Regions from separate parts of the Pantoea sp. NSTU24 genome, predicted to be linked through region 1. Evidence: predicted binding sites of a transcription regulator. Region 1 holds the regulator's gene; each other region holds the start of a gene.

Region 1 (2,201 bases):
CTTATCGATCAGTCCGTCAACGGCCGCATACATATCTTCCGCTTCCGATGTGGCGTGCAGCTCGCCACCATTCACGTGAAGTGTTGCGTCAGCCACCTGCGTGACTTTTTCAACTTTCAGGACAATATAGACCTGATTGATATGTTCAAAATAGTGTTCCAGTTTGGCAAATTTACCGCTGACAAATTCACGCAATGGTTCCGTGATTTCAACGTGTTGCCCGGTCAGGTTCAGCTGCATAGGTCTTCCTTCTCATTTCTGTCAAACCAGCTGTTTACGCTGGTTCGATGGCGGGATGGATAAAGACTCGCGATATTTGGCGACGGTTCGCCGTGCCACCATAATGCCCTGATCAGATAACATGGAGGTCAGCTTACTGTCGCTCAAGGGTTTGGCTGGATTTTCCGCCGAAATTAATTTTTTCACCAGTGCACGAATCGCTGTGGAAGACGCTTCACCGCCGCCCTCTGTATTGACGTGGCTGGAGAAAAAGTACTTCAGTTCGAAAATGCCCCGCGGGCTGTGCAGGTACTTCTGCGTCGTCACACGGGAAATGGTCGACTCATGCATCTCAACGGCCTGGGCGATATCGGCCAGCACCATCGGGCGCATAAACTCTTCGCCCTGCTCGAAAAAGGCCTGCTGCTGTTCAACAATACAGCGTGTCACTTTCAGCAGCGTATCGTTACGGCTTTCCAGACTCTTAATCAGCCAGCGCGCTTCCTGCAGATTACTGCGAATGAACTGATTGTCGCTTTCATTTCGCGTAGCGCCACCCATTGCGGCATAGTGCTGATTGATTTTGAGGCGCGGCACGCTGTCGGCATTAAGTTCAACCGTCCAGCGGCTGCCCGCCTTGCGTACCAGCACATCGGGAATGACATATTCCGGTTCACTGGTGTTAATCGACTGACCCGGACGCGGGTCCAGCGACTGTATCAGCAGCATCGCCTCTTTCAGCACCTCTTCTTTAAGGCGCGTGACCCGCATCAGACTGCGAAAATCGTGGTTAGCCAGCAAATCCAGATGTTCACTGACAATCAGGCGCGCTTCTGACAGCATCGGCGTTTCAGGCGCATACTGCGAAAGCTGTACCAGCAGGCAGTCACGCAGATCGCGTGCGCCGACGCCGATCGGATCAAAACGCTGGATGCGTTTCAGCACCGCTTCCACTTCATCCACTTCCAGCTCATCGTTGCCAATGCTGTCAAGGATCTCATCAAGCGAAACGGTAAGATACCCGGTGTTATCAATAGCGTCGACAATAGAGGTCGCAATCGCGCGATCGGTGTCACTGAACGGCGTCAGCCCGACCTGCCACATCAGATAATCCTGCAGAGACTGGGTGGTTTCGCCCTGATAAACTGGTAACTCATCATCCTGATAATCGGTACCGGTGCCTGACGGCGTACCCGCTGTGTAAATCTCATCCCAGGTCGCATCCAGCGGCAGTTCATCGGGCATCTCTTTCTGCTCAAGGGCTTCACGCGTATCCAGCGCCTCGGCCTCAGACGATTCCCGGGCGTCAATCTCTTCGTGCAGTTCGGTCTGCTCAAGCAGCGGGTTGCTTTCCAGTGCAAGCTGTAACTCCTGCTGGAGTTCAAGCGTAGAGAGTTGCAGCAGACGTATGGCCTGCTGCAGTTGTGGCGTCATTGCCAGCTGTTGGCTAAACCTGAGTTGTAAACCTTGCTTCATAGACAGGATGGTAGTTCCCAGGTAAACATCAGTATTAACGACACCTTATCAGAGTCTGAACTCTTCACCCAAATAAACCCGCTTCACTTGCTCATCGGCCAGGATCTCGTTCGGAGTGCCGTGCGCGATAAGGTGACCCTGGCTGACGATATAAGCGCGCTCACAGACCGCTAAGGTTTCACGCACGTTGTGGTCGGTAATCAGCACGCCCAGGCCACTGTCACGCAGATGCTCGATAATCTTTTTGATGTCGATAACAGAGATAGGGTCAACACCGGCAAAGGGCTCATCCAGCAGGATAAATTTAGGATTTGCTGCCAGCGCACGCGCGATCTCGACGCGACGGCGTTCCCCGCCTGACAGCGCCTGGCCCATACTGTCACGCAGGTGCTCAATATGGAACTCTTCCATCAGTTCGCGGGCACGATCCTGGCGCTGCTCTTCCGTCAGATCGTCGCGGATCTGCAATACTGCCATCAGGTTATCGTAGACGCTCAGGCGACGGA
Region 2 (2,201 bases), 3.4 Mb from region 1:
AGCGCCATCACCGTCTGCGCCTGCGGCTCACATAGCACCAGCACCGGCACCGCGGCGGCCTGTAACTGTTGCATCAGTGGCCGGATGATGCGGGGACGACGACGAAAGGCTACCACCACCACCATATCCTCCGGGGTGATATCCACCAGTTCCTCAGCCAGCGTCTGGCCCGGCTGCGGCAGGATAAAGACCTGCGAACGCGCCTGCACCAGCTGCTGGCGCAGGTGCAACGCCACCGGATAGGCGTTGCGCATGCCGATGATAAAGACACGCTTCGCCTGCGCCATCTGCCCGACCACCTCACTGAACTGCCGGGCATCCAGGCTGTTGACCCACTGCGTCAGGTTAGCCATCTCCTGTTTGTAATGACGTGCCAGCAGCGTGTTGCCCTGCACGGCATCACGGTTATCCGTGAGTGGCATACCGCTCTGACGCAGAATGCGCAACTCATCGCGCATGTCCTTATATTTTTCATAGCCCAGACGCTTAAACAGCCGACTGACCGTGGCTTTCGACACGCCGCTAAGCCGTGCCAGCTCGGCGCTGTTGTAGCTGATCAGATCGTCGAAGTGATCAAAAACGAAGTCGGCAATACGCTGCTCCTGCGGCGAAAGCTGGGGATAGTGACTTCTGAGTCGTTCATCAAGCTGTTTCATAACCCGTCCTGTAACTTTTGTTTCAGCAGAAGCTAGCACAATTTACGCCAGGTTAATCGCCGCAATCCTCGTTCGGGATGAAAACTGGAACAGCTCTTGCTTCATCAGGGATTCTGTTACCCGAAGAACGAGTGAAAGATGATTCAGAGCAATATGGCCCCGCAGGGGATGGCGGTGACCCCGCACCATCTGGCGAGTGAAAGTGCGCTGGCGGTGCTGCGTGATGGCGGTAACGCCATTGAGGCGATGGTAGCGGCGGCGGCGACCATCGCCGTGGTCTATCCGCATATGAACGGACTTGGCGGTGACGGCTTCTGGCTGATTCTGCCGCCCAACGGGGAGCCTGTGGCTATCGACGCCAGCGGCGCAGCCGGTGCGCTGGCTCACTGCGACTTCTATGCAGATCATCCGACGATCCCCCATCGCGGGCCGAAAGCGGCGCTGACCGTCGCCGGTACGGTCAGTGGCTGGCAGGAGGCGCTGGCGATCTCTGCAGAGATGGGCAGCCCGATGCTGCCGCTGGCGCGCCTGCTGCGGGATGCCATCCGCTACGCCGCCGACGGTATTCCGGTCACGGCGTCACAGACCGCTGCGACCACCACATTCTGCCACGAACTGCAGCATCAGCCTGGCTTCAGCGCCACTTTTATGCCCGATGGCAACGTGCCGCAGCCAGGCAGCCGTTTTACCCAGCCGGCCCTGGCGCAGACCCTTTCTCTGCTGACCGAACAGGGGCTCGACAGCTTCTATCGTGGTGAGCTGGCGCACGCTATGGCCGATGAGATGGCCACGCTGGGTATGCCAGTTACGCTGGCGGACCTTCAGCAGCATCGCGCACGCCGCACAACGCCGCTGCATCTCGCCCACAGCGAAGGTGACATCTGGAATATCACCCCGCCCACCCAGGGCATGGTATCGCTGGCAATCCTCGGCATTACCGACCGTCTGGAGATGGCCGACGCGGATGACGCACAGACGGTGCACCGTATCGTAGAGGCCACTAAAAAAGCCTTTGCGCTGCGCGATAAGCACATCACCGATCCGCGCCACGTTAAAGAAGATTTGCAGGCGCTGCTCGACAGTGATCACCTTGCCACACTGGCCAGCCAGATTGCGGATGGTGACGCCGCCGCCTGGGGCCAGGGACGCGGCCCGGGCGACACCGTCTGGATGGGCGTCATGGACAGCAGCGGGCTGGCTGTTTCCTTTATTCAGAGCATTTACCACGAGTTTGGCAGCGGTGTGGTGCTGCCTGGCACGGGCATCATCTGGCAGAACCGGGGCGCTGCATTCAGCCTCGACCCGGATCATCTGCTGGCGCTGGCGCCCGGCAAGCAGCCGTTTCATACCCTGAATCCCGCCGCCGCGCGGCTGAAAGATGGCCGTACGCTGGTGTATGGCGCGATGGGCGGCGACGGGCAGCCGCAGACCCAGGCGGCGATTTTTACCCGCCATGTGATTCAGGGTCTGCCGCTTCAGCAGGCGGTAAGTGCGCCGCGCTGGCTGCTGGGCCGCACCTGGGGGCAGTCGTCCGACTCGCTGAAA
Region 3 (2,201 bases), 810 kb from region 1:
TCAAATGCAGTTCCCAGGTTAAGCCCGGGGATTTCACATCTGACTTAACAGACCGCCTGCGTGCGCTTTACGCCCAGTAATTCCGATTAACGCTTGCACCCTCCGTATTACCGCGGCTGCTGGCACGGAGTTAGCCGGTGCTTCTTCTGCGGGTAACGTCAATCGGCGCGGTTATTAACCGCACCGCCTTCCTCCCCGCTGAAAGTACTTTACAACCCGAAGGCCTTCTTCATACACGCGGCATGGCTGCATCAGGCTTGCGCCCATTGTGCAATATTCCCCACTGCTGCCTCCCGTAGGAGTCTGGACCGTGTCTCAGTTCCAGTGTGGCTGGTCATCCTCTCAGACCAGCTAGGGATCGTCGCCTAGGTGGGCCATTACCCCGCCTACTAGCTAATCCCATCTGGGTTCATCCGATAGTGAGAGGCCCGAAGGTCCCCCTCTTTGGTCTTGCGACGTTATGCGGTATTAGCCACCGTTTCCAGTGGTTATCCCCCTCTATCGGGCAGATCCCCAGACATTACTCACCCGTCCGCCACTCGTCACCCAAGGAGCAAGCTCCTCTGTGCTACCGTCCGACTTGCATGTGTTAGGCCTGCCGCCAGCGTTCAATCTGAGCCATGATCAAACTCTTCAATTTAAAGTTTGATTTGCTGCAACCAGTGCAGCGATGCTCATCTGTAAAACGTCATAATGAATGTCATTATGTGTTCACTCGTGAGACTTGATATTTTTTGCGTCCGGAGACGCTGATATCAATCCTGCGAGTGCCCACACAGATTGTCTGATAAATTGTTAAAGAGCAGCGCGAACAGTGCGTTAGCGTCCTGTCGCGAGGTGGCGTATATTACGCTTTCCTCCTTCAGAGTCAACCTCTTTTTCAGAAGTTTTTCTCCGGCGGGTCAGTCTCCTGAACCTCTCAGCACGCTTCCCGTTGCCGGTGTGCCGTGTTGATGGAGGCGCATTATAGGGATCCCGTTTCAGAGCACAACCCTTTTTTTAGATCTTTTTTCTGAATGGTTATAAATGATCCAGATTGATGAGATCGCCAGCGATCCAGGCAAGAATTGGCTTGTCAGCTGGTTGAAATCGCATCAGGCTGAGCTGAAAACATGATAAAGGAGAACATAATGAGTTCCGCTCTACGTCCCTATAAGCATCTTTTTCCGCAAACCGGTCAGCGCGTCATGGTGGATCCCAGCAGTGTCGTCGTCGGCGATGTGATTATGGAGGATGACGTCAGCATCTGGCCGCTGGTTGCTATCAGGGGAGATGTGAATCAGGTTCGCATCGGCGCCCGCACCAATGTTCAGGACGGCTGTGTTCTGCATGTGACGCACAGGTCTGCGTCTAATCCACAGGGCTTTCCGCTTATTATTGGCGAGGATGTCACGGTCGGACATAAAGCCATGCTTCACGGCTGTACCATTGGTAATCGCGTGCTGGTTGGTATGGGATCTATTCTGCTTGATGGCGTGATAGTAGAAGAAGAGGTGATGATTGGCGCCGGCAGTCTGGTGCCGCCGGGTAAAAGACTGGAGAGCGGCTATCTCTATCTGGGGAGCCCGGTCAGACAGATCAGGCCACTGAATGAGAGTGAGAAAGAAGGCTTACGCTATTCCGCTAACAACTACGTTACCTGGAAAGATGATTATCTGGCTGGCGATAACCAGATCCAGCCCTGATCGTCAATACGATCCTGACCTATCGCGGCTTCGGCCTCATCTTCCAGATCCCAGCGGTGGTGCTGAAATAGCGCCACCGCCTCCCCTTCACCAAAACGTGCCACCAGCGACGTAGCGCCGATAGCACAGTTCAGCCGCATACCGTTGACCAGCACCGGGAAACAAACAGCGTCCCATTCCGCGTTATAGGTTACATCATCCGGAAACTGGATAGCCTGATTCACGACTGCATAGCCTGTTTAAGCTGAACAATGACTGGCGCGATTGCTGGCATCACACCGTGCCACAGATAGAACGCGTGGGCGGCCTGGCCAACCAGCATGCCTGCGCCATCGGCAAGATGCTGCGCACCGTGCGCCTGGCACCAGTGCAGAAACGGCGTCAGCCCGCTTTGATAGAACATGTCATAACAGCGCATGCCTGAATGGATGAGTTCTGCAGGTAAAGGAGGGGTTTTCCCCTCTACCCCGCTGGAGGTGGCATTAATGATTAAATCGAAGCGCTGATTTGCCAGCT

What was found. The regulator sigma-54, encoded in region 1, starts transcription at its own class of promoters, with help from an activator protein. The targets are predictions, from matches to a motif close to GTTGGCACANNTTTCGCTNT.
Region 2: the regulator sigma-54 is predicted to act here: its motif matches at 740-759, upstream of ACLHDD_RS01020 (gamma-glutamyltransferase family protein).
Region 3: the regulator sigma-54 is predicted to act here: its motif matches at 837-856, upstream of ACLHDD_RS13550 (gamma carbonic anhydrase family protein).

What each region holds. Positions count from the first base shown of each region.
Region 1 covers NZ_JBKIWZ010000001.1:3,662,832-3,665,032, forward strand. The annotation lists gene hpf (ribosome hibernation promoting factor) at 1-240, opposite strand, end outside; gene rpoN (RNA polymerase factor sigma-54) at 262-1,695, opposite strand; gene lptB (LPS export ABC transporter ATP-binding protein) at 1,744-2,201, opposite strand, start outside.
Region 2 covers NZ_JBKIWZ010000001.1:231,069-233,269, reverse strand. The annotation lists gene hpxU (MurR/RpiR family transcriptional regulator HpxU) at 1-656, opposite strand, end outside; gene ACLHDD_RS01020 (gamma-glutamyltransferase family protein) at 795-2,201, shown strand, end outside.
Region 3 covers NZ_JBKIWZ010000001.1:2,847,867-2,850,067, forward strand. The annotation lists rRNA gene ACLHDD_RS13545 (16S ribosomal RNA) at 1-640, opposite strand, end outside; gene ACLHDD_RS13550 (gamma carbonic anhydrase family protein) at 1,131-1,685, shown strand; gene ACLHDD_RS13555 (DUF1488 domain-containing protein) at 1,652-1,909, opposite strand; partial or broken gene aroE (shikimate dehydrogenase) at 1,906-2,201, opposite strand, start outside.